Regions from separate parts of the Krasilnikovia sp. M28-CT-15 genome, predicted to be linked through region 2. Evidence: riboswitches for the same ligand, from Rfam matches in the RefSeq annotation. Region 2 holds a riboswitch; the other holds the start of a gene.
What was found. Region 2 has a riboswitch for thiamine pyrophosphate ahead of ACMCNO_RS09690 (ECF transporter S component). Riboswitches for the same ligand answer to the same signal wherever they lie in the genome.

Region 1: it holds a riboswitch for thiamine pyrophosphate, as region 2 does, so the genes downstream of both, thiE (thiamine phosphate synthase) here and ACMCNO_RS09690 (ECF transporter S component) in region 2, are expected to answer to the same signal.

The regions. Positions count from the first base shown of each region.
Region 1 is NZ_BAAGAK010000001.1:1,179,149-1,191,000, reverse strand. Features, by position in the region: gene thiO (glycine oxidase ThiO) at 1-898, opposite strand, end outside; gene thiE (thiamine phosphate synthase) at 969-1,613, opposite strand; TPP riboswitch at 1,607-1,715, opposite strand; gene ACMCNO_RS05745 (hypothetical protein) at 1,895-2,158, opposite strand; gene ACMCNO_RS05740 (ABC-F family ATP-binding cassette domain-containing protein) at 2,446-4,092, opposite strand; gene ACMCNO_RS05735 (class I SAM-dependent methyltransferase) at 4,124-4,738, opposite strand; gene ACMCNO_RS05730 (hypothetical protein) at 5,017-5,841, shown strand; gene truA (tRNA pseudouridine(38-40) synthase TruA) at 5,901-6,719, opposite strand; gene rplQ (50S ribosomal protein L17) at 6,823-7,353, opposite strand; gene ACMCNO_RS05715 (DNA-directed RNA polymerase subunit alpha) at 7,419-8,441, opposite strand; gene rpsD (30S ribosomal protein S4) at 8,536-9,162, opposite strand; gene rpsK (30S ribosomal protein S11) at 9,177-9,584, opposite strand; gene rpsM (30S ribosomal protein S13) at 9,602-9,982, opposite strand; gene rpmJ (50S ribosomal protein L36) at 10,149-10,262, opposite strand; gene infA (translation initiation factor IF-1) at 10,311-10,532, opposite strand; gene ACMCNO_RS05685 (DUF1707 domain-containing protein) at 10,843-11,364, opposite strand; gene map (type I methionyl aminopeptidase) at 11,455-11,852, opposite strand, start outside.
Region 2 is NZ_BAAGAK010000001.1:2,031,384-2,043,235, forward strand. Features, by position in the region: gene ACMCNO_RS09670 (HAD family hydrolase) at 1-27, opposite strand, end outside; gene ACMCNO_RS09675 (MTH1187 family thiamine-binding protein) at 24-320, opposite strand; gene ACMCNO_RS09680 (energy-coupling factor transporter transmembrane component T family protein) at 346-1,149, opposite strand; gene ACMCNO_RS09685 (ABC transporter ATP-binding protein) at 1,146-2,552, opposite strand; gene ACMCNO_RS09690 (ECF transporter S component) at 2,556-3,140, opposite strand; TPP riboswitch at 3,193-3,302, opposite strand; gene ACMCNO_RS09695 (alpha/beta fold hydrolase) at 3,362-4,177, shown strand; gene ACMCNO_RS09700 (DUF6328 family protein) at 4,230-4,769, shown strand; gene ACMCNO_RS09705 (hypothetical protein) at 4,816-5,424, opposite strand; gene ACMCNO_RS09710 (Fur family transcriptional regulator) at 5,471-5,878, opposite strand; gene ACMCNO_RS09715 (ArsR/SmtB family transcription factor) at 5,875-6,177, opposite strand; gene ACMCNO_RS09720 (metal ABC transporter permease) at 6,195-7,073, opposite strand; gene ACMCNO_RS09725 (metal ABC transporter ATP-binding protein) at 7,073-7,858, opposite strand; gene ACMCNO_RS09730 (metal ABC transporter substrate-binding protein) at 7,855-8,784, opposite strand; gene ACMCNO_RS09735 (DUF6703 family protein) at 8,841-9,095, opposite strand; gene ACMCNO_RS09740 (antibiotic biosynthesis monooxygenase family protein) at 9,130-9,471, shown strand; gene ACMCNO_RS09745 (hypothetical protein) at 9,489-10,046, shown strand; gene ACMCNO_RS09750 (glycine--tRNA ligase) at 10,108-11,487, shown strand; gene ACMCNO_RS09755 (serine/threonine-protein kinase) at 11,579-11,852, shown strand, end outside.

The DNA.
Region 1 (11,852 bases), 850 kb from region 2:
GGTCGTCCAGCGCGCCGAGCAGCGGCGCATTGTCCGGAGTGGCGGGACGATGACCCACCATGGTCTCGGTCAACGCGAACTCGCGCAGCGCGGGCACGAGGTCCAGCGCCGCCCGCAGCAGGTCGAGCACGCCACCCGCGGTGACCGTCCGATCCGTACGCTCCTCCTGGGTCGCGCCGACCACTACCTCGCCGTCGGCGCGCGGCACCAGGTAGACGTGGCGCCCGTCGGCGTAGCCGCTGACCACGTGCCGGAACGTGCCGGGCTCCCCGCGCAGCCGCAGCAACTGCCCCTTCACGGGCCGCACCGGCAGCCCGGTGAGCGCGGCGGTGCCGCACCCGGCCGCCACCACGACCCGCCCGGCCCGCACCTCGTCGAGGCGGTTCACCGCCACCGGCACCACCGCCGCGCCGAGCGCCGCACGCAGCGCATCGACCACCCGGCGCGGGTCGACCTGACGGTCGTCGGGGACGTAGGCACCGGCGCGCACCCGCGGTGACAGCGCGGGCTCGCGGCCCCGAAGGTCGCTCGGCCCGAGCCGGTTCAGCCCCAGGTGACGCCACACCCGGCTCGCCTCGGCCACGTCGTCCACGGTCAGGGCGACGCCCAGCGTGCCGGCCTCGTCGTACCCCAGATCCCGGCCGGTCTGCTCGCCCAACTCCGTCGCGAAGCCCGGCCAGCGGCGCGCCGACTCGGCCATCAGCCGCCCCAGCGCCGGCCGCTCGAACGGGGACTCGCCGCCCGGCGCGAGCATCCCGGCCGCCACGTGCCAGGCGCCCTGCTCCGGCGGGCCCGGGTCGTGCACGACGACACGCGTACCCCGCTGGGCAAGCCGCCAGGCGATGGCCAGACCGACGATCCCGCCACCGACGATCGCGACATCCGGAGTCCCGCTCACGACGCAGCCACCCCTCGCACGGTGTTTCCGGACAGGCAGTTCCGCGACCGCAGTCTCCTGGTCGCGCGGCTCATGCGAGTGCCTTCAGCAGGGCGGTCGTGGTGGCTTCCGGGTCTGCGGCGACGGCCAGCGCGCCCACCACCGCGACCCCGTACGCGCCCCGTGCGCGCAACTCCCCCACCTCGTCGACGCTCACGCCGCCGATGGCGATGACCGGTGCCGACCCGACGGCCTCGGCCACGGCCGCCACACCCGCGGCGCCGAGCGGCTCCGGCAGTCCGGCCTTGGTGCTGGTCCGGAACGCCGGTCCCACACCGAGATACGTGGCACCGGCCGCGACCGCGGCGCGTGCCGACACCGGCTCCCGGCAGGTGGCGCCGAGGACCGCCGCGGGCCCGAGCACCGCGCGCGCCGCCGGGACCGGCAGATCGTCCGCGCCGACGTGCGCACCGTCCGCGTCGACCGCGACCGCGACGTCGAGCCGGTCGTTGACCAGGAACATCACCCCGGCGGGACGGCAGATCCGGGCGACGGCCAGCCCGAACTCGTACGCCGCCCGGTCGGTGACGTCGTCCTCGACGCGGACCTGGACGGCCAGCGCGTCCGGGGTCTGGTACCCGATGGCGGCGGAGACGGCAGCCGTGACCACGCCCAGGGCGTCGCGGCCGGGCCGCGCGTCCGTGATGACGTGCAGTCGGGGAAATGCAGAGCCCACAACTCACTCCTCCCTGCGCCGGCATGATCCGGATCAGGTTCGACGGTCGGGGGCTGCAGCCCCCCTCTCAGCCCGGTACACCGGACTCCCGTGAGGTTGTTTCTGCCTGGACGATAACCGCGCTCCCCTTCCCCGTAAAGCCGCCCTGCCCGGTTGGCACAGCCCGAGCGGGGCTCCACGCACCGCCGCAACACGTCCTGCCAGGGCAGACGTGCGCCGACACTCCTGTCAGGAGGATTTCCGGTGGGTGATCCGCTACGGCGCGGAGCGGGCGGGGGATTTCACCGTTCGTAACCGAAGGTCGGGTGGGCGGGACCGCCCAGCCGGCTCGAGATCCGGTCGAGCAGCGCCCAATGCGCCGAGCCGTCCGGGACCTCTTCGCCACCCTCCGCCATCTCGTCGAGGATGCCCGCCCATTCCGCCGGCTGCGTTTCGAGCACGGCCCACTGACCGCCCTTCAGTGTCACGGAGACGGGGCCACCCTGGGGCGCCGGTGCGCCCGCGGCCCGAATCCGTGCGCGAATGGCCGCCATGATGTCCACCACCGGACTCGTCGTGGCCTGCTGCGGGTCGTCGGACTCGCCGACAACGTGGGTATCGTCGTGGCGAGCACCGGGCGACCGGGTCCGCGGACGCAGCCCGGCACGACGCCGCTCGCCATGGCCACGGGCAGCGGGGCGCCGACCGAATCCAGTGCGGCGGTGACCACCGACCGCGTTTCGGGAACCTGCGCGGCCGAGGTGGTCTCGTCGCGCACCGCCACGGCCTCGTTGGTGTCGCCGGGCACCGCGCAGTCAGCGATCACCAGGCCGGCCCGCGCGGTTGAGGAGAATCAGCGGACGTCCCACACGGGCTCCGGGGTCTCGACCACCTCGCCATCCGCCTGGAACAGGACGAACCGGTCGAAGCCCCGGGTGAACCACCGGTCATGCGTCACGGCGATCACCGTGCCCGCATACGCCGCCAGCCCCTCCTCCAGCGCCTCCGCCGAGGCCAGGTCGAGGTTGTCCGTCGGCTCGTCGAGCAGCAGCATGGTCGCCCCGGACAACTCCAGCAGCAGCACCAGGAAGCGCGCCTGCTGTCCCCCGGACAGCGTCCCGAACCGCTGATCGCCCTGGGCGGCCAGCTCGTACCGGTTGAGCGCCTTCATGGCCCCGGCCCGGTCCACACCGGACCGGTGGTCGTCACCGCGCCAGAGGATCTCGACGAGGGTACGGTCGAGCAGCTCCGGCCGGTCGTGCGTCTGGGAGAAGTGCCCCGGCCGCACCCGCGCGCCGAGCCGCGCGACGCCGTCGTGCGCGACGTGGGCCAGCGGCGCACCGTCGACCGGCTTGTGTTCCGCGTCCGGGTCGGTGCCTCCGCCGGCCAGCAGCCGCAGGAAGTGCGACTTGCCCGTGCCGTTGGCGCCCAGCACCGCCACCCGGTCGCCGTACCAGACCTCCAGGTCGAAGGGGAACGTCAGGTTCTCCAGCTCCAGCTGCTCGCAGACCACCGCCCGCTTGCCGGTACGCCCCCCGCGCAGGTTCATCCGCACGGACTGGTCCTTCGGCGGCAGCGGCGGCGGCCCGGCCTCCTCGAACTTGCGCAGCCTCGTCTGCGCGGCCTGATACCGCGACGCCATCCCGTCGTTGAACGTGGCCTTCTGCTTCAGCGTCAGCACCAGCTCGCGCAGCTTCTGGTGCTCCTCGTCCCAGCGCCGCCGCGACTCCAGCAGCCGGTCGTGCCGGTGCACCCGCGCCTCGTGCCAGGACGCGAACCCGCCCGGGTGGACCCACGCGCTGCCACCCTCGACGGCCACGACCCGCCCGGCGGTCTGGTTCAGCAGCTCCCGGTCGTGCGAGACGTACAGCACGGACTTGGCGGACTCGCGCAGGCGGGCCTCCAGCCACCGCTTACCGGGGACGTCGAGGAAGTTGTCCGGCTCGTCGAGCAGCAGCACCTCGTCCGTGCCGCGCAGCAGCAGGTCCAGCGCGAACCGCTTCTGCTGCCCGCCGGAGAGCGTCCGCACCGGCCGGTGCTTCACGCCCTCCCACGGCTTGTCCAGGATGGCGACGGCCACGGTGTCGAACAGCACCTCGGCGTCGTACCCGCCGGCCTCGCCCCACTGCGCCAGCGCGTTCGCGTACGCGAGCTGCGACTTCTCCGTCTCCGCGAGCGCGGCCGCGGTCGCCGCCAGCCGTTCGCCCGCCGCCCGCAGCGGCGGCGCGACCAGCGACAAGGCCAGATCTTCGAGCGTACGGTCGTCGCCGATCATCCCGATGAACTGCCGCATGACGCCCAGGCCGCCGGAGCGGGCGATCGTGCCCGCCTGGACCGGCAGGTCCCCCGCGACCATGCGCAGCAGGGTGGTCTTGCCCGCGCCGTTCGGCCCGACCAGGGCGACCTTGGCGCCCTCGCCGACCCGGAACGACACGTCGGCGAACAGCTCCCGGCCGTCCGGGAGCACGAATCCCGCACCGGCGACGTCGACGTAACCCACGAGCGCATCCTGCCCGCTGCGGGGCGCGCCGTCAGGCGGTTTTCCGGGCCACCCGCAGCACCCGGAAGCCGCGCTGGCTGGCGACCCGGGCGACGTCCCAGCCGAGGCCGGTCAGCCACGCGTGCAACGAGTCCCCGCCCAGGTTCTTGTTGATCACCAGCCAGACCACGCCGTCCGGCGTGAGGCGGGGCAGCCAGCGCTCGAGCATCGCGTGCAGTTCGGCCTTGCCGACGTGGGTGGGCGGGTTGCTCCAGATCTCGTCGAACGTCACCTCCGCCGGGACCTCCTCCGGCCCGGCCACCCGCAGGCGGCCCGCCAGGCCGAGGGCGTCCGCGTTGGTCGCCGCCAGCTCACGGGCCCGGGCGTTGACGTCGACGGCGTACACCGTGGCGGCCGGGGCTTCGGTGGCCAGCACGCACGCGATCGGGCCGTAGCCGCAGCCCAGGTCGAGCAGCGTGCCCGAGGTCGCGGCCGTGGGCAGTCCACCCTTGCGCAACAGTACGGCGGTGCCGGGGTCGAGCCGCCCCGCGGAGAACACGCCCGACGCCACGGCGAGCGTGTAGTCCCGGCCCGCGACGCTGAACTCCACCGTGCCGTGCCGCGCGGGGGCCGCAGGGTCGGCACTGAAGTAATGGTCGGCACTCACGGAGCCCAGTCTGCCGCCGGTGGTCACCCGGGCCGGCATCGGGGTGGTTGCCGCACAGCATGTGCGCTTATCGATGACCATGCCCTCCTAGCGTGGCCGCCATGTCACGCAATGCCCAGCTCCGCGCCGCGCACCGCACCCCCGCCCCGGCGGGGCAGCACCGTCGGGTGACGGCACGGCCGTCCGCCCCGGCCCGGATGACGTTGCCGCCACCTCGGGCGACAGCGCAGCCGTCCCATCCACCCCGGGCGACGGCGCAGCCATCCGATCCATCCCGGATGACATCGCCGCCATCGCGGGCGGCGGGACAGCCGTCCGAGCCCGCCCGGGTGACGGCGCCACCAGCCCGGGTTCCGGCGCAGCAATTCGCCGCGGTCCGCCCCACGCGCGCGGGGCACGATCACCGGGCGCGCCCGCGCCCGGCACGCGCACCCCGGCGGGCCTTGCGGCTGGTGCTGGGCGCGCTGGTGCTGGCGGGGATGTGCGGGCTTGGCGCATTCCTCATCACCGCGAACGCCCGGCGCGGCCACGGCGCACCAGCCGGGCAGCAGGTCCCGGTACGGGAACTCGGCTCACGCCGCCTCGACGCAACGCCCCTGAGCCTCGACGAGGTGTTCCCGGCCCCGGAGGTCCGGACAGGCACGGCCGCGTACCGCGTCGGGATGACGCACATCGACACGGACTGCGGGATCGCCACGGTCGGCGACCTCGGCACGCTGCTGGACCGGTACGGCTGCACCCAGGTGGTCCGCGCCACGCTCACCGCCCCGTCCGGCGGATATCAAGTCACCGCGGGGATCTTCAACCTGGCCGACGAAGCCGGTGCCCGGTGGATCGCCAACCGGACCCGGCAACTCGTCGTGGCGGGCGAGGGCACCTTCGCGGTGATGGCCGGGGGCCTGCCCGGGACGGACCCGCTGATCCAGCCGCCCACGCTGGCGAGCTGGGACGCCCACGGGCACTTCCTGCTGTACTGCGTGATCGTCCGCCCCGACGGCCAGCCGGTACGCGACGACGACCCGTACGCCCGGCGCATCACCACCGACCTGCTGCGGCCCTATCTCGGCGACACGGTGCTGGGCCACCGGGAGACGCTCCCGTAGGCGACGCGTGGCGTCGGGGCAAGTTCACGCCGTGAAGGTGCAATCCGCCATCGACATGTTCAGGCGCGCAGGCGGCGGGTGGCTTCGGCGCGGCGGGCGTACTCGGCGGGGTCGTCGGGGTAGCCGACCGCGACCAGCGTCAGCCCATGTGCCGGGGCCACCGTGACCGAGCTGGCGCGTTCCCGCAGGGTGAGCAGGGTGGCGGGCCATTCCGGGTCGCGGCGGCCGTCGCCGACCGACAGCAGCGCGCCGACCAGGCTGCGCACCATCGCCTGACAGAACGCGTCGGCCTGCACGGTGGCGACCACGACCCCGTCGGGCTGGCGACGCCAGTCCAGGGCGGTGATGGCCCGCACGGTGGTGCCGTGCTCCTTGCGCTTGCAGTACGCCGCGTAGTCGTGTTCGCCGATCAGCCCGGCCGCGGCCTGCCGCAACCGGTCCAGGTCGAGCGGGCGCACCCAGCCGAGGGTGTCGTGGCGCCGCAGCGGCTCGGGTCCCCATCGGGTGTCGGCCACCCGGTATTCGTACCGGCGGAAGGTGGCCGAGAAGCGGGCGTCGAAGGTGTCGGGCACCGGCGTGGCGGTCCGGACCCGGGCGTCCGGCGGCATCAGCGCGGCCAGGCGCCGCACCAGGGTCCCGTCGAGCTCGTCCCACGCGGCAGCGGGCAGGTCGATGTGGCACACCTGCCCCGTGGCGTGCACACCCGCGTCGGTACGCCCGGCGACGGTCAGGCCGAGCGGGGTGTCGGCGCCGACGAGCGTCCCGAGGGCCTCGGTGAGTACCCCGGCGACGGTGCGCCGCTGGGGCTGGGCGGCCCACCCGGAGAAGTCCGTACCGTCGTAGGTGACGTCCAGTCGGACGCGGATCAGTTCGTTCATCCCGCCATTCCGGCTCGCAGCCGGGTACGGCACCCGTACCCGGGAACGGAACGGCCCGGCGCCCCCGCGAGGGCGCCGGGCCGGTCGGACCGTGCGTGACCGATCAGGCCGTGGTGTCTTCGCCCTTGTCGCCGGACGCGCTCACCGGCGGCTCGGAATCCTGGTCGGCGGCGGTCGAGGTCGGGACCTCTTCCTCGCGGGCCAGGGCCTCGACCTTGTCCTGCTGCGCGGCGGCCTTGCGGGCCGCCTTGCGCGGCGCGCCGGTAGCCGCGACCTGCAGCTCCTCGACCAGCTCGATGACCGCCATCGGAGCGGCGTCGCCCTTGCGCGGACCGGTCTTGGTGATCCGGGTGTAGCCACCCGGCCGGTTGCCGTAGCGCGGCGCGATCTGCTCGAACAGGGCGTACACGACGTCCTTGTCCTTGACGACCGTCAGCACCCGGCGACGGGCGTGCAGGTCGCCGCGCTTGGCCTTGGTGATCAGGTGCTCGGCCAGCGGGCGCAGGCGCCGGGCCTTGGTCTCGGTGGTCTTGATCTTCCCGTGCCGGAAGAGCTCCGTGGCCAGGTTGGCCAGCAGCAGCTTTTCGTGCGCCGGGCTGCCGCCGAGGCGGGGACCCTTGGTGGGCGTGGGCATTCGATGCTCCTCGTCAGTTTCCTTGCAGTGCGGCGGCGAAGCCGCCGGCACGGCGGCAGCCGAGATTAGAGCTGCTCGGTCTCGCGGTAGTCGTCGGTGTCGTAGTCCACGTCGCCGAACGAGTCCACGACGTGCGCCGGGTCGAAGGACGGCGCGCTGTCCTTGAGGCCCAGGCCCATGCCCGCGAGCTTCATCTTGACCTCGTCGATCGACTTCTGACCGAAATTCCTTATATCGAGCAGGTCGGCCTCCGTACGCCCTATCAACTCGCCGACCGTGTTGATGCCCTCGCGCTTGAGGCAGTTGTACGACCGGACCGTGAGGTCCAGCTCCTCGATCGGCAGGGCGAGGTCGGCGGCCAGCTGGGCGTCCTGCGGGGACGGTCCGATGTCGATGCCCTCGGCGGTCTCGTCCAGCTCCCGGCACAGGCCGAACAGCTCGACCAGGGTCGAGCCGGCCGAGGCCAGCGCGGTCCGCGGGGAGATCGACGCCTTCGACTCGACATCGATGATCAGGCGGTCGAAGTCGGTGCGCTGCTCGACACGGGTGGCCTCGACGCGGTAGGTCACCTTCATCACCGGCGAGTAGATGGAGTCGACCGGGATCCGGCCGATCTCGGCACCCGCGTTCTTGTTCTGGGCGGCGGTGACGTAGCCACGGCCCCGCTCGACCGTGAGTTCCATGTCGAGGCGGCCCTTGCTGTTCAGCGTGGCCAGCTTCAGGTCGGGGTTGTGCACCGAGACACCGGCCGGGGGCTGGATGTCGCCCGCGGTGACGTCGCCGGGGCCCTGCTTGCGCAGGTACATGCTGACCGGCTCGTCGTGCTCGGAGCTGACCGTGAGCTCCTTGACGTTCATGACGAGCTCGACCACGTCCTCCTTGACACCGGGGATCGTGGTGAACTCGTGCAGCACGCCGTCGATCTTGATGCTGGTGACCGCCGCGCCCGGGATGGACGACAGCAGCGTACGGCGCAGCGAGTTGCCCAGGGTGTACCCGAAGCCGGGCTCCAGGGGCTCGATGGTGAAGCGGGAGCGTGTCTCGCTGAGCGACTCTTCCGAGAGGCTCGGCCGCTGGCTGATGAGCACGGTGTTCTTCTTTCTGTCGGGGCACCCGCTATTTGATGCCCGTCCGATGGTGGTGCGGGGAATGCCGGCCGTGCGACCGGCATCCCCTGAGCTGCTACTTGGAGTAGAGCTCGACGATCAACTGCTCCTGGACCTGGGTGTCGATGACCTGGCGGGCCGGGAGCGAGTGGATCAGGATCTTCATCTGGCTGGGGATCGGCTCCAGCCACGCCGGCACCGGGCGGGACCCCGCCTGCGCCTGCGCCACGACGAACGGCGTCAGCTCACGGGACTTCTCCCGCGTCTGCACGATGTCGTGCTCCTTCACCCGGTACGACGGGATGTCGACCTTCACGCCGTTGACGGTGAAGTGGCCGTGCTTGACCAGCTGACGGGCCATGTCCCGGGACGAGGCGTAGCCCGCCCGGTAGACCACGTTGTCGAGCCGGGACTCGAGGATCTGCAGCAGCACCTCACCGGTCTTGCCCGGCTTGGCGACAGCTTCCTCGTAGTACCCGCGGAACTGCTTCTCGAGAATGCCGTAGATACGGCGGGCCTTCTGCTTCTCACGGAGCTGGAGCAGGTACTCCGTCTCCTTGGTGCGACCGCGGCCGTGCTGCCCGGGCGGGAACGGCCGGGACTCGAACGGGCACTTCGGTCCGTCGCACTTGCTGCCCTTGAGGAACAGCTTCATCTTCTCCCGACGGCAACGGCGGCAGTCGGCACCTGCATAGCGAGCCATTAGTCCTCTACCTCTCAGACCCGACGACGCTTCGGCGGGCGGCATCCGTTGTGCGGCTGGGGCGTGACGTCGGAGATCTGGCCGACCTCGAGGCCCGCTGCCTGCAGCGAACGGATGGCGGTCTCCCGGCCGGAGCCGGGGCCCTTGACGAACACGTCGACCTTGCGCATGCCGTGCTCCATGGCCCGGCGCGCGGCGGCCTCGGCGGCCAGCTGCGCGGCGAACGGAGTCGACTTGCGGGAGCCCTTGAAGCCCACCTGGCCCGAAGAGGCCCAGGAGATCACAGCACCGGTCGGGTCGGTGATCGACACGATGGTGTTGTTGAAGGTGCTCTTGATGTGCGCCTGCCCGTGGGCGACGTTCTTGCGTTCCTTGCGCCGGACCTTCTTGACGGCGGCCCCAGCGCGTGCCTTCGGTGGCATGAGTCAGTGCGCTCCTATTACTTCCGACCGGGCTTCTTCTTACCGGCGACCGTGCGCTTCGGACCCTTGCGGGTACGAGCGTTGACACGGGTCCGCTGGCCCCGGACGGGGAGACCCCGGCGGTGCCGGATGCCGGCGTAGCAGCCGATCTCGACCTTGCGGCGGATGTCCGCGGCGACCTCGCGGCGCAGGTCGCCCTCAACCTTGAAATTGGCCTCAATGTAGTTGCGGAGCTGGACCAGCTCCTCTTCCGTGAGGTCCTTGGCGCGCTTGTTCAGATCGATGGCGGTCGCGGTAAGCGCCTCCACGGCGCGCGTGCGACCGATACCGAAGATGTAGGTGAGCGCGATCTCCATCCGCTTCTCGCGGGGTAGATCAACGCCGACGAGACGTGCCATGTGCGGGCGTACTCCTCAGCTTTCTCACGGAGGTCTGTGCCCATCCCACCCCGCCTGCCCGGGCGGGCCCCGGCCTCCGACCGGGGGTGAGTCCGCGTGTCATCGACGTGCTGACCGCGGCTGGAACGAGCTTTTCTTAGGTACGGACCTGGCAGGGCCCGGGCTTTCAGCCCTGGCGCTGCTTGTGGCGCGGGTCGTCGCAGATGACCATGACCCGGCCGTGCCGGCGGATAACCCGGCACTTGTTGCAGATCCGCTTGACGCTCGGCTTGACCTTCACGGTTTGGCCTTAACTTTCAGTCAGACGGGAAAGGAACCCCGCTACCCGTTATTTGTACCGGTAGACAATGCGCCCACGGGTCAGGTCGTACGGGGAAAGCTCCACGACGACCCTGTCCTCGGGCAGGATGCGGATGTAGTGCTGTCGCATCTTGCCGCTGATGTGAGCCAGCACCTTGTGACCGTTCGCCAGCTCGACGCGGAACATCGCGTTGGGCAGGGGCTCGATCACTCGGCCCTCAATCTCGATGGCTCCGTCTTTCTTGGGCATGTCCTCCGCTACCTGACATTGGGGTCTTGGGGCAAGCTCGCAACGCCTTACCCGAGCCCTTGAGGGGCCCGGTCCAGCCGCGGCTCCGGCCCCACCAGAAGCGCTTGGTAGACATGCCGGAGTGGACGCTGCGCGCCAGCTAGCCAGTGTACGCGTGCCGAGGCATCGACACCAAACCGAGGTCGCCGTAACCCGGGGTCGGGTGTGTCGAGGGCTCCGAAACCGGACGAACCGCCCCACCATGGGCGCTCACGGCGTCACCTCCGGACGCGTCCGCCCGACCCGTCCCGCCGGACACCGCGTGCCCGGCTCATCCCGGTTGCCCCGGGGATTCCGGCGCCTCGTCCGCGCCCAGCGCCCGGCGCTCCCGTCGCAGTTGCCGGGCTTGCTCCTTGGCCAGTTCCCTGGCCCGCTGCGCCGCCTGCCGCCGGGGCTCTCCACTGGCCAGCCCCGCCACCGTCTGCCACACCAGCACCGCGCCCCACGGCCCGGCCACCCAGACCGGCCAGTAGTACCCCGCATGTCCCGAGGCCAGGCTGGTCGCGCCCCACACCGCGGTGGTCACGGCCACCGCCGGGACCCAGCTGCTCCACACCTGCAGAAGCCAGCGCCGGGTCGAGTGCTCCTCGGCCGGGACCACGGCCGAGGCCGGGCCAGGCTGCGCCGGGACCGCGGGCAAGTCGGTGAGCAGGGTGTCCAGCTCACCGTAGGTCTTCGCGGCGTACGCCCGCTGCAGCCGCTCGTCGTACTCGCCCAGGTCGAGCCGGCCCTCATCGAGGGCCGCCTGCAGCCGGGCCGCGACCTGCTGCCGGTCGGCGTCGGCGGCCCGCATCTCGTCACGCCCCATGCCGTCCAGCATGCCAGCCGTCATCGATGGGCGCGATGGCGCATCCCCGGCGGAGCGTGCCCGGGCCTGCGGCGCTCAGTTGATCGAGTCGGGCAGGGGCTGGCGGGCGGTCACCAGGTCTCCGAGGCGGGCCCGGCCGCCGTCCGGGGCCGTCGTCACCCAGACCCCGTCGTCCAACAGCGCCATGGTGTGCTCGACGTGGGCGGCCATGGACCCGTCCCGGGTCACCACCGTCCAGCCGTCGGACAGCTCCTGGGTGCGCGGTGAGCCCATGGTGATCATCGGCTCGATGGCCAGGCACAGGCCGGGGACCAGGCGCGGCCCCTTGCCGGGCTTGCCGTGGTTGAGCACGTGCGGATCCTGGTGCATCTCCGTGCCGATGCCGTGCCCGCCGTAGCCCTCCACGATCCCGTAGCGGCCCGCCGCGCGGATCGCCTTCTCGACGTTGAACGAGATGTCGGTCAGACGACCCC
Region 2 (11,852 bases):
GATGTCCCACATGACCAGCCGGGTCACGGCTGAGCCAGCCGCCGTTCGATGTGCTGCACCTTCGCCTCCAGCGCGCCGGTGACACCGGGGCGCACGTCGGCCTTGAGGGTGACGCTGACCCGGGGGGCGTGCGCGGCGACCGCGTCGACCGCCTGCTTGACCACGGCCATCACCTCGTCCCACTCGCCCTCGATCGTGGTGAACATGGCGTCGGTGCGGTTGGGCAGGCCGGAGGCGCGGACCACGCGGACGGCCTCGGCGACCAGGTCGCCCACGGCATCGCCCGCGCCCAGCGGGGTGACGGAGAACGCGACAAGCATGCCCGCCATCATTGCAGCCCGGCGGTCAGCCGATGACCGGCCGGAACACCCCGGTCAGCACGCTGACGGCCAGGATGGCCCCGGCCAGCACGGCCGCGCCGGCCAGCAGCGCGGCGTCCGCGATGCCGAAGACCTGCCGGCGCGCGTACGTGCGGGGCACGCCCGAGTCGAAGCCGCGCGCGTCCATCGCCACGGCCAGCCGGGTGCCGCGCCGGATCGCGCCCACCAGCAGCGCGAACGCCGTCGCGGCGAACAGCCGCAGCCGGGTCACCGGGTTGCGGCCCGCGTCGACGCCGCGCGCCCGCCGGGCCAGCGTCAGCATCTGCCATTCCTGGCCCAGCAGCGGCAGTAGCCGGAACGTGGCCAGCGCGCCGATCGCGAACCGGGGCGATGCCTTCGCGTTCTGCACCAGGGCGTCCGCCAGGTCCGTCGGATCGGTGGTGGCGAACACGATCACCCCCGGCAGCGCCACCGCGAACACCCGCAGCACCAGCGCGAGGGCGGTGCCCAGCACGCCCGTGGTGACCTGGAAGGGGCCCACCGCGAACAGTGGCGTCCCGGCCCGCTCCGCGGCGAACAGCAGCATCGTCACCAGCACCCCGGCACCGGCCAGCGCCAGCGGCCAGGCGCGGCGGGCCAGCACCGGATACCGCATCCCGAACAGCGGCACCGTGGCCAGCTCCACCGTGAGGGCGAGGGCGGGGGTCAGCGGGTCCAGCGTGAGGATCAGCGGCAGGGAGAACGCCAGGGCGGCGCCGAGCTTGGCGACCGGGTTGCGGCGGGCCAGCGGCGCGGCCGGGTCGGCGATCGGGGTGAACGTGAGGCTCACGCGCGGTCCCGCACGGACAGGGCGTGCACCCGGTCGGCCAGGGCCGCGACGAACGCGTCGTCGTGGGTGACCGCCACGATCCCGTGCCCGTCGTCGCGCAACCGGGCCAGCAGGTCGACCAGCTCGATCCAGGTCCGCCGGTCCTGGCCGAACGTGGGCTCGTCCAGCACCAGCAGCCGCGGGGCGGTGGCCAGGGCGGTCGCCACGCTGAGGCGGCGCGCCTCGCCGCCGGAGAGGGTGTGCGGGTTCGCCCCGGCCAGGCGGGTCAGCCGCAGCCGGTCCAGCAGTTCGTCGACCGTGGCCGCCACCGCGGCGGCCGGGCGGCCCAGGCGGCGCGGGCCCAGTGCCAGCTCGTCGCGTACCCGGGACGTCACGAACTGGTGCTCCGGCTGCTGGAACACCGATCCGATCCGCTGGGTCAGCACGGGGGCCCGCCACCGGTGCGGGGGCCGGGGGTCGCCGAACGCCTCGACCGTCCCGGACGTGGGGGCCAGCAGGCCGCCCAGCAGCAGCGCCAGGGTGCTCTTCCCGGCGCCGTTCGGACCGGTCACGGCGAGGACCTCGCCGGCGTGGGCGGACAGGTCGACCCCGGCGAGGCGGCCGGGTACGGCGACCGCGCGTGCCCGTACCAGAGGATCGGCCGGTGGGGCGGCGGCCCGGCGCGGGGCGACCGGATGACCCGGCACCCAGACCCCCTCCTCGGCCAGCCGGTCGGCGTGCGCGGCGAAGACCGCCGCGGGCGGGCCGTCCGCGCGGACCCCGCCGCCCGGCTCCAGCACGACCACCCGGTCGACCAGCGGCAGCGCCTCGGCCACCCGGTGCTCGACCAGGACCAGGGTGGTGTCGGGGTCCCGGGCGCGGGTGATCGCGTCGCGGACCTGGGCGGCACCGGCGGGGTCCAGGTTGGCGGTCGGCTCGTCGAGCAGCAGCAGCCCGGGACGCAACGCCAGCACCCCGGCCAGCGCCAGCCGCTGCTGCTCGCCGCCGGACAGGGCCGCGGTGGGCCGCTCCCGCGGGTACGCGAAGCCGACCCGCGCCAGCGCCGCGTCGACCCGGGGCCAGATGTCTGCGGCCGGGATGCCGCGGTTCTCCAGCCCGAACGCCACATCGTCACCGCTGCGGGCCATGACGAGCTGGGTCTGCGGGTCCTGGAAGACGATGCCGACGCGTTCGCGGGCCTTGCGCGGGTCCAGGCCGTCGATCTCGATCTCGCCCTCGGCCTGCCCGGAGTCCTCCGGCAGCAGGGCGGCCAGCGCCGCCAGCAGGGTGCTCTTGCCCGCCCCGGAGGGGCCGAGCAGGAGCACCCGCTCGCCGTGGGCGATGCGCAGGTCGACACCGCGGACGGCCCAGGCGCGGCGCCCGGCATGGCGCCACCCGAACCCGCGCAGCACGACCTCCGCCATCGTTCAGACCAGGGCGCGGTCGCGGCCCGCACCGAAGCGGTCCAGCACGCCGGTGGGTGCCAGCGCCCGCACCAGCAGCCGGCCACCGGCCCCGGCGATCACCGTGCTGCTGACGACGGTCAGCAGCGCGTACGGGATGCGGTAGCTCCACACGTCCAGCCCGGCGTTCCAGTAGAAGAAGTCGAACAGCGCGGCGCCGACGCCGGTCAGCGCCCCCGCCAGCAGCGCCGCGGGCAGCCGGTACGAGCGGTAGCGCAGCGCCGCGAACGCCACCTCCGCGCCGAGGCCCTGCAGCAGCCCCTGCACGATGACGATGGCGCCCCACTGGTCGCCGAGCAGCGCCGAGATGATCGCGGCGAGCGTCTCGGTGTACAGCGACGCGCCCGGCTTGCGGATGATCAGGCCGCTGAGCACGGCGGGCAGCAGCCAGACCCCGTACAGGATGGTCTGGGCCGGGGGGAAGAACGCGAAGGCGCCCTGGGTGGCGGCCCACAGCAGGTTCCACGCCCAGAAGACGACACCGAACGCGACGGCGATCACCGACGCGATCACGATGTCGACCGTCCGCCAGCCGTTGGTGGTTTTCATGGTGCCTCCCGGGGTTCTATCGCGAACCGAGAGAGGGCGCACGTCAGCGACGCGGCTGGAGAGACCGAACTCCCTGCGCTGGCATTACCCAGATCAGGTTCGAGGGTCTGCGGGCCGGGGTGGCCCGCACTCTCAGCGCTGTGCGCTCCCCTGTCGGATTGCATGTGTTTCGATGACGCTAACACCAGGTCGCAGCGGGGGACAGCGAGGGAGGATCACGCATGGAGATCAAAGCCCGCGGGTTCAGCTTCGACGTGTACGCCGACGGCCCAGCGGACGGCGAGCCGGTGCTGCTGCTGCACGGCTTCCCCCAGGATCACCGCGAGTTCGACCTGATCCTGCCCCGGCTGCACGCGGCCGGGCTGCGCACGTACGCGCTGGATCAGCGCGGTTACAGCGCGGGCGCCCGGCCGGACGCAGTGGCTGCGTACCGCCTGCCCGAGGCGGCCGCGGACGCGGTGGCGGTGCTCGACGCGCTCGGCTGCGAGTCGGCGCACGTGGTGGGCCACGACTGGGGCGCCCAGGTGGGCTGGCTGCTGGCGGCCGGGCATCCGCAGCGGGTCCGCTCGTACACGGCGGTGTCGGTGCCGCATCCGCGGGCGCTGGCGAACGCGCTGCAACGGGAGCTGCGGCAGCGGCTGCGGTTCGCGTACATGGCGGTCTTCCGGGCCGGGTTCGCGGAGAGGCTGTTGCTGGCCCGCGACGGTGCGATGCTGCGCTCGATGCTGAAGCCGGTCGGTGCGCGCGCCGCCGGATACGCCGCGGCGATGCGGGAGCCGGGCCGGCTGACCGGCGCCCTGAACTGGTATCGGGCGCTGACCCGGGGCCAGCTGGCCGGAGTCGGGAAGATCACCGTGCCGACCACGTACGTGTGGGGCGAGGCCGACCCGGTGCTGGGCCGCACGGCGGCGCTGGCCACCGGCGACTGGGTGGAGGCCGACTACCGGCTGGTCGCGATGCGCGACGTCGGCCACTGGGTGCCCGAGGAGGCCCCGGAGACGCTGGCCGAGGCGGTGCTGGCCCGGGTGGGGGTTTGACCGTCCGCCGCGGGGGGAATGCCCCCCGGACCGCTGACCGTGGGGGGAGCCGATGGCCGCCGAGAGACCCGAGCTGCCGGGCGAGAGCGAGCGGCAGCGCTGGAACCGCAACTTCGGCGACCTGCTGCAGGAATTGCGGGTGGCGCAGACCGGGGTGCAGATCCTGTTCGCGTTCCTGTTGACGCTGCCGTTCAGCAATGGCTTCCCACACACGAATCAGTTCCAGCGCGCCGTCTACCTGGTCGCGTTGATCTCCGCGGCGTTCGCCGCCACGCACCTGATCGCGCCGGTGGCGTTCCACCGGGCGCTGTTCCGCCGGGGCCGCAAACCCGAGCTGGTCCGGTACGCGCACCGGATGGCCACCACCGGGCTGGCCTTCATGCTGATCTCGATGGTCAGCAGCGTTCTGCTCATCACCGACTACATGCTGGACCTCTGGGCCTCGTTGAGCCTCACGGTCTTCGTCGGCGCCTGGTTCCTGACGTACTGGGTGGTCGTGCCGTATGTGCGGCGTAGCTGGATCGACGCCGACGACGCGGAGGAGGACCGGGACTACGCCTCGGGCGAAGACCCGGTGGGTGAGGAGCGGTGACGGGGCGAGCCGCACCCCGTCCCGGACAGTCGATCGGCGACGCGGGTCAACTCCGGGCCGGGCGCAGCCCGAGGCTGCGTAGTTCGAGCGCGGCCAGCGCGTCCACCGCCTCGGGGTCACCGTCGCGCCAGGACTGGGCGATGTCCGGGCTCAGCCGGATCAGCTCGTCGAGTGGGCGGCCCGCCAGTGCGCGCAGTGCCAGCAGGTCGCGCCCGGCGGGCTGCTGACGGACCCGGATGGCCAGCCCGGCCCGGCGCATCCAGCGCAGCCGCAGCGGCAGCCAGCCGAACAGCACGAGGGTCAGCGGCAGGGCCACCACGACGAACGCCAGTACCCCGGCCACGGTGCCGACCAGTTCCTGCTGCTGGCGTCCCGCGTCAGCCAGGGTCCGGGCCGCGTCGGCGGCACCGGTGAACGGCCTGGTGAGCTGGTCACCGACCACGGGGACGCCGCCCACCTTGCTGCCCACGTCGGCGAGGTTGTCGGCGATGCTGGTGCCCGCACCCTCCAGCTTCGCGCCGGGGATGCCCAGTTTCAGGACGGTCTCGTGCACCCAGAGCGCGGCGCGGATCCACGCGTAGACCCACAGCGCGACGAGCAGGTCGGTGGCGATCTGGCGGAGGGCGACGGGGAGCCGGTCGGCGTACCACTTCACGCGCCACAGCGTCGCACGGGCGGGCCCGGCGCGCCGGGTGACGCGATCAGGCCCGGGCGCAATCGGGGCAGGTGCCGAAGATCTCGACCGTGTGGGAGACGTCCACGAAGCCGTGCTGGCCCGCGACCCGGTCCGCCCACGCCTCCACGGCCGGGCCCTCGACCTCCACCGCCCGGCCGCAGGAGCGGCACACCAGGTGGTGATGATGCCCCTGGCTGCACCGCCGGTAGAGATACTCGCCGCCGGGCGGGCGCATCACGTCGATCTCACCCGCGTCGGCCAGAACCTGCAACGTCCGGTACACCGTGGTGAGTCCGACCCGTTCCCCGCGGGCCTTCAGCATGGCGTGCAGGTCCTGGGCGCTGTGGAAGCCGTCCGCGGCGGCCAGCACCGCACTGACGGCGCTGCGCTGGCGGGTGTTGCGCACCGCGGTGGCGGTCTGCTCCCCGGTCACGGGGCGCCTTCCTTCGCGTGGCTGACCGCGTCCGCGACGATGTGGGCGACGTGCTCGTCCACAAGCGAGTAGGCGATCTCGCGCCCGCGGCGGGCGCCGCGCACCACCCCGGCCCCGCGCAGCACCCGCAGGTGCTGCGAGACCAGCGGCTGGGGCGCGCCCAGCTTCTCCACCAGCTCGTGCACGCACCGCTCGCCCGCGCCGAGCTCGGCCACGATGGCGACGCGGATCGGCGCGGAGAGCGCCCGCAGCAGCTCCCCGGCCGCCTCGTAGGCTTCGTAGCCGGTCGTCGTCGTCACCGCAGCCACGGTACCGCTCATTCGTGCAGCACCACGTCCGGCGGTTCGGCCACGACCCGCTCCGGCGCGACCGGGGCGGCGCGGCGGCGCAGCGCCCGCCACGTCGCGGCGCCCACGGTGAGCGCGACGAAGGCGGCGATCGCCAGGATCACGATGGTCGCGCCCGGCGCGGTGTCGATCTGCCCGGACAGCCACACCCCGCTGGCGGCGGCACCCATGCCGATGGCCATGGCCAGGATCATGGTGGCGCGGAAGCCGCGGGTGACCTGCTGGGCGGCGGCCACGGGCACCACCATGAGCGCGCTGACCAGCAGCAGTCCCACGGTGCGCATGGCGATCGTGACGGTCACGGCGGTGGTCACCGCCATCAGCAGGTTCAGGGTACGGACGGGCAGGCCGGACACCCGCGCGTACTCCTCGTCGGTGCAGACCGCGAACAGTGCGGGCCGCAACACCACCATGACGATGAGTACGGCCGCGCCGAGCCCCGCGATCACCGCGAGGTCCTGTGGCGAGGTGGTGACCAGCGAGCCGAACAGGTACTGCACCAGGTTGGCGCTGGTGCTGTCCGGCGACAGCCCGACCAGCACCACGCCGCCCGCGATGCCGCCGTAGAACAGCAGGGCCAGGGCCAGGTCACCGGAGGTGCCGCCGCGCTGGCGGACCAGCTCGACGCCGACCGCCCCGACCGCGGCCACCACCACGGCGGTGATCACCGGGGACTGGTGCAGCAGCAGCCCCACGCCGACGCCCGTCAGCGCGACGTGCCCGATGCCGTCGCCGATCAGCGACATCCGCCGCTGCACCAGGTAGACCCCGAGGGCCGGGGCGGCCAGGCCGATGACCAGCGCGGCGATCAGCGCGCGGACCATGAAGTCGTAGGCGTACAGGTCCATCAGTTCGCGGCCATCCGGTCGGTCGGCGCGACGCAGATCCCGCCGCGGGGTTCCTCGGCGTGCGGGTGCACATGATCGTGGCCCGGGTCGGCGTGGTGGCCCGCGGGATCCGGCGGGGCGCCCTCGTGCGCGATCCTGCCCTCGTGCACCACGACGGCCGTGTCGATCAGCGGCTGCAGCGGGCCGAGTTCGTGCGCCACCAGCAGCACCGTGCCGCCGCGCCCGGCGAAGCGGCGCAGGGTCTGCGCGAACGCCTCCTGGCTGGCCGCGTCCACCCCGGCGGTGGCCTCGTCGAGCACGAGCAGGTCGGGTTGCCCGGCCAGGGCCCGGGCGATGAGCACGCGCTGCTGCTGGCCGCCGGAAAGGGTCGTGACCGGGTCGCCGATCCGGTCGGCCAACTCCACGTCGGCCAGGGCGGCGTGCACGGCCTCACGGTCGGCGGCGCGCGGCGGGCGCAGGATGCCCCGGCGGGCCAGCCGCCCCGAGGCGACCACCTCGCCCACGGTGGCGGGGACCCCGCCGGTGACGCCGACCCGCTGGGGCACGTACCCGATCCGGGCCCACTGGCGGAACCGCCGCTGGGACACGCCGAACAGGTCGATCTCCCCGGCGGCCAGCGGCACCAGGCGCAGCACCGTACGGACCAGGGTCGACTTGCCGGAGCCGTTGGCGCCGAGGATGGCGACCACGCTGCCGGGCGCCACGGTCAGCGAGACGTCGCGCAGCACGGTGCGCCCGCCGTACGCGACCGCGGCGTGCCGTACCGAGACCACGGGGGCGCTCACGACGTGCACCCCAGGCCGGTACGCAGGGCGGTGAGGTTGCGGCGCATCACGGAAAAGTAGTCCTCTCCGGGCTCGGTCAGCCCCTCCAGCGGGTCGAGGACGGCGGTCCGGGCGCCGACCTCGCGGGCGACGGTCTCGGCGACCTTGGGGCTGACCAGCGTCTCGAAGAAGATCGTGGTGGTGCCGGTGCGTTCGGCCTCGGCGGCCACGGCGATGAGCCGCCGGGGCGACGGTTCACCCTCGGGGGTGACACCGGTGATGCCGACCTGGGCCAGCCCGTACCGCTGGGCCAGGTAGCCGAACGCGCTGTGGCCGGTCACGATCTCGCGCCGGGCGCAGGTGGCCAGGCGGGCCGCGTACTCGGTGTCGAGCGCGTCCAGTTCGCGGTGCAGCGTCGCGGCGCGCGCGGTGTAGCCGGCCGCGTGCGCCGGGTCGGCCTGGCCGAGCCGGGCGGCCAGCAGGTCGGCGATCGTCGCGAAGCGCCGCGGGTCGAGCCAGACGTGCGGGTCCATGCCCCCGGAGAGCCGGGCGGACTCCTCGCCGCCGGGTTCCGGGTCGGTGTCGCCGAGCGGCAGCAGCGGCACGGCCGTCGCGGCGTCGAAGGCCCGGTCGCGGGCCTCCAGCGCGACGGCCTGGTCGACCGCGGGCTGGAAGCCCTTCAGGTACGCGACCAGGTCGGCGTCGGCGACCCGGGCCACCTGTCGCGGGTTCAGCTCGACATCGTGCGGTTCGGCGCCCGGTTTGGTGAGGTTGGCGACCGTGGGAGCGTCCCCGGCGATCCGCTGGGCGAGGAACTGCAGCGGGTAGAACGCGGTGACGATGCGCAGCCGCCCGTCGGCGGCGCTGTCGGCCCGGGTGGTGCAGCCGGTGGCCGCACCGAGCAGGACGACGGCCGCGGCGGCGAGCAGGAGCCGGAAGCGCGTCACATCGTCAACTGTGGGTGATAATGACAATGATTGTCAAAAGCGCATGAGTGCACCCGTCACAGCGCCTTCGCCAGCGCGGCGACCAGCAGCACGACCAGCAGCAGCAGCCGGACCACCCGGGTCGCCGGGGCCTGCACCGGCCAGGTGGTGAACGTCAGCCCCGCCGCCCCGGCGGCCAGCACGATCAGCAGCGCCGCGCCCACGATGCCGGGCAGGAACAGCCCGGCCAGCAGCAGGACCAGCGCCACGAAGAACGCTGCCGTCGGGTTGACCCCGGCGAGCCGGCGGAGCAGCTTCTCGGACGGTGCCACGGTGACCTCATCTGCAGTGCGTACGCTGACGGCCATGCTGGTGCTCAACCGGTTCCTGATCCCGCCGGACACGCAGGACGCGTTCGTCGAGCGGGCCCACGCCGCCCTCGCGGCGCTGGCCGCCCGCCCCGGATACTCCTCCGGGCGGCTGACCCGCGCCCTGGACGACCCCGCCCACTGGACCTTGGTCACGGAGTGGGAGTCGGTCGGAGCCTACCGGCGCGCTCTGGGCGATTTCGACGTCAAAATGCGGACGATCCCGTTGCTCAGCGAGTCGGTCGACGAACCGTCCGCGTTCGAGACCCTGGCCGACGCCGCCCCCGGCGAGGCGGTGCGGGTCACGCCCAGCGACCGGGCCGCGCAGCCCTGGCGCTGAGCACTAGGCTGGGGCGCATGACCACGGCGCCCGCGGCCTACCCGCCACCACCGGTGGGCCCGCCACCACCGGCGGGCGCCGAGCCGCCGGTCGTGCCGGAGCCCCCGCCCGGCCCGGGGGTCTATCCGCCGTTCCCCGCGCCGCCCGTCGAGGGGCGCGGACGGCGCATCGGGCTCGGCCTGGGCATCGGGGCGGCAGTGGTGGTGCTCGTCTGCGGCGGAGCCTTCGCGGCGGCCGTCGGGCTCGGCGCGGTGATGACCCGGGCGATCAACGAGCAGGCCCACGTCGTCATCGGCAAGTATTTCGACGCGCTCGAACAGGGCAAATACACTGACGCGTACGGAATGCTCTGCGACAGCGAGAAACAACGCCAAACTCAGGCCGAGTTCACCGCGGAGCAGAGCGAGGCCGAGAAATTGACGTCGTACGAGGTGGGCGACGTCGACCTGACCGCGGTGGAGCTCACCGTGCCGGTCGACGCGACCTATCCCGACGGCAGCACGAACCGCCTCGAGGTCTACCTGGACCAGAGCCCCGACACGGGCAAATTCCAGGTCTGCGGGGTGGAGGAGTAATCTCCTGACTCGTCCAATTCACTGATTTCCCCGCCGACAATCCAGCCGGCGTAGGAGGAACATGCCCGCCGACCGTATCGACTCCGTCGTCAGCCTGGCCAAGCGCCGGGGCTTCGTCTTTCCCTCCAGCGAGATCTATGGAGGCACGCGCTCGGCATGGGACTACGGTCCGCTCGGCGTGGAGTTGAAGGAGAACGTCCGCCGGCAGTGGTGGCGCACCATGGTCCAGCAGCGCGACGACATCGTCGGCCTGGACTCCGCGGTCATCCTGTCCCGCGACGTGTGGGCCGCCTCCGGCCACCTCGAGGCGTTCGTCGACCCGCTGACCGAGTGCCAGTCCTGCCACAAGCGGTTCCGCGCGGACCACCTGGAGGAGGCGTACGAGGCCAAGCACGGCAAGGCGCCCGCCTCGCTGGCGGAGCTGAACTGCCCCAACTGCGGCAACAAGGGCACCTTCACCGAGCCGAAGATGTTCAACGGCCTGATGAAGACCTACCTGGGCCCGGTGGAGAGCGACGAGGGCCTGCACTACCTGCGCCCCGAGACCGCCCAGGGCATCTTCGTCAACTACAACAACGTGGCCACGGCCGCCCGCAAGAAGCCGCCGTTCGGCATCGCGCAGGTCGGCAAGAGCTTCCGCAACGAGATCACGCCGGGCAACTTCATCTTCCGTACGCGCGAGTTCGAGCAGATGGAGATGGAGTTCTTCGTCGAGCCCGGCACGGACGAGACGTGGCACGAGTACTGGCTCACCGAGCGCTGGAACTGGTACCGCGACCTCGGCCTGTCCGAGGCCAACATGCGCCTGTTCGAGCACCCCAAGGACAAGCTCTCGCACTACTCGAAGCGCACCGTCGACATCGAGTACAAATTCCAGTTCGGCGGCACCGAGTTCGCCGAGCTGGAAGGCATCGCCAACCGCACCGACTTCGACCTGTCCACGCACTCCAAGCACTCCGGCGTCGACCTGTCGTACTTCGACCAGGACAAGGGCGAGCGCTGGATGCCGTACGTGATCGAGCCCGCGGCGGGCCTGACCCGCGCGGTGCTGGCGTTCCTGCTCGAGGCGTACGACGAGGACGAGGCGCCCAACACCAAGGGCGGCGTCGACAAGCGTACGGTGATGCGCTTCGACCCCCGGCTCGCGCCGATCAAGGTCGCGGTGCTGCCGCTGTCGCGCAACCCGGAGCTGTCGCCGAAGGCCCGCGAGCTGGCCGCCACGCTGCGCAAGCGGTGGGTCGTGGAGTTCGACGACGCGCAGGCCATCGGCCGCCGCTACCGCCGCCAGGACGAGATCGGTACGCCGTTCTGCGTCACGGTCGACTTCGACACGCTCACCGACGACGCGGTGACCGTCCGGGACCGCGACACGATGAAGCAGGAGCGGGTGTCGCTCGACCAGATCGAGCGCTACCTGATCGACCGCCTGCCCGGCTGCTGACCACCGCTCCGGGTGGCCCGGCGAGGGCCGGGTCACCTGGGGCATGCCGGGTGCGGCGACGTTTGGGCGGGCCCGTTACCGTGTCGCCGTGATGATCCGCTCGCCGGGATCCGACCAGGAGTCGGAGGGCAGTCAGGTCCTGGGTGGCCGCTACCGCTTGCTGCGACGGATCGGCAGCGGGGGCATGGGCGTGGTCTGGCTGGCTCGCGACGAGATCCTGCACCGCGAGGTGGCCGTCAAGGAGCTGCACTACCGCGGTGGCATCTCGGACCCGGGCCAGGACGACGGATATCGGCGCAGCCTGCGGGAGGCGCGCGCGGCGGCCGCGCTGAACCACCCCAACATCGTCGCCGTGTACGACATCC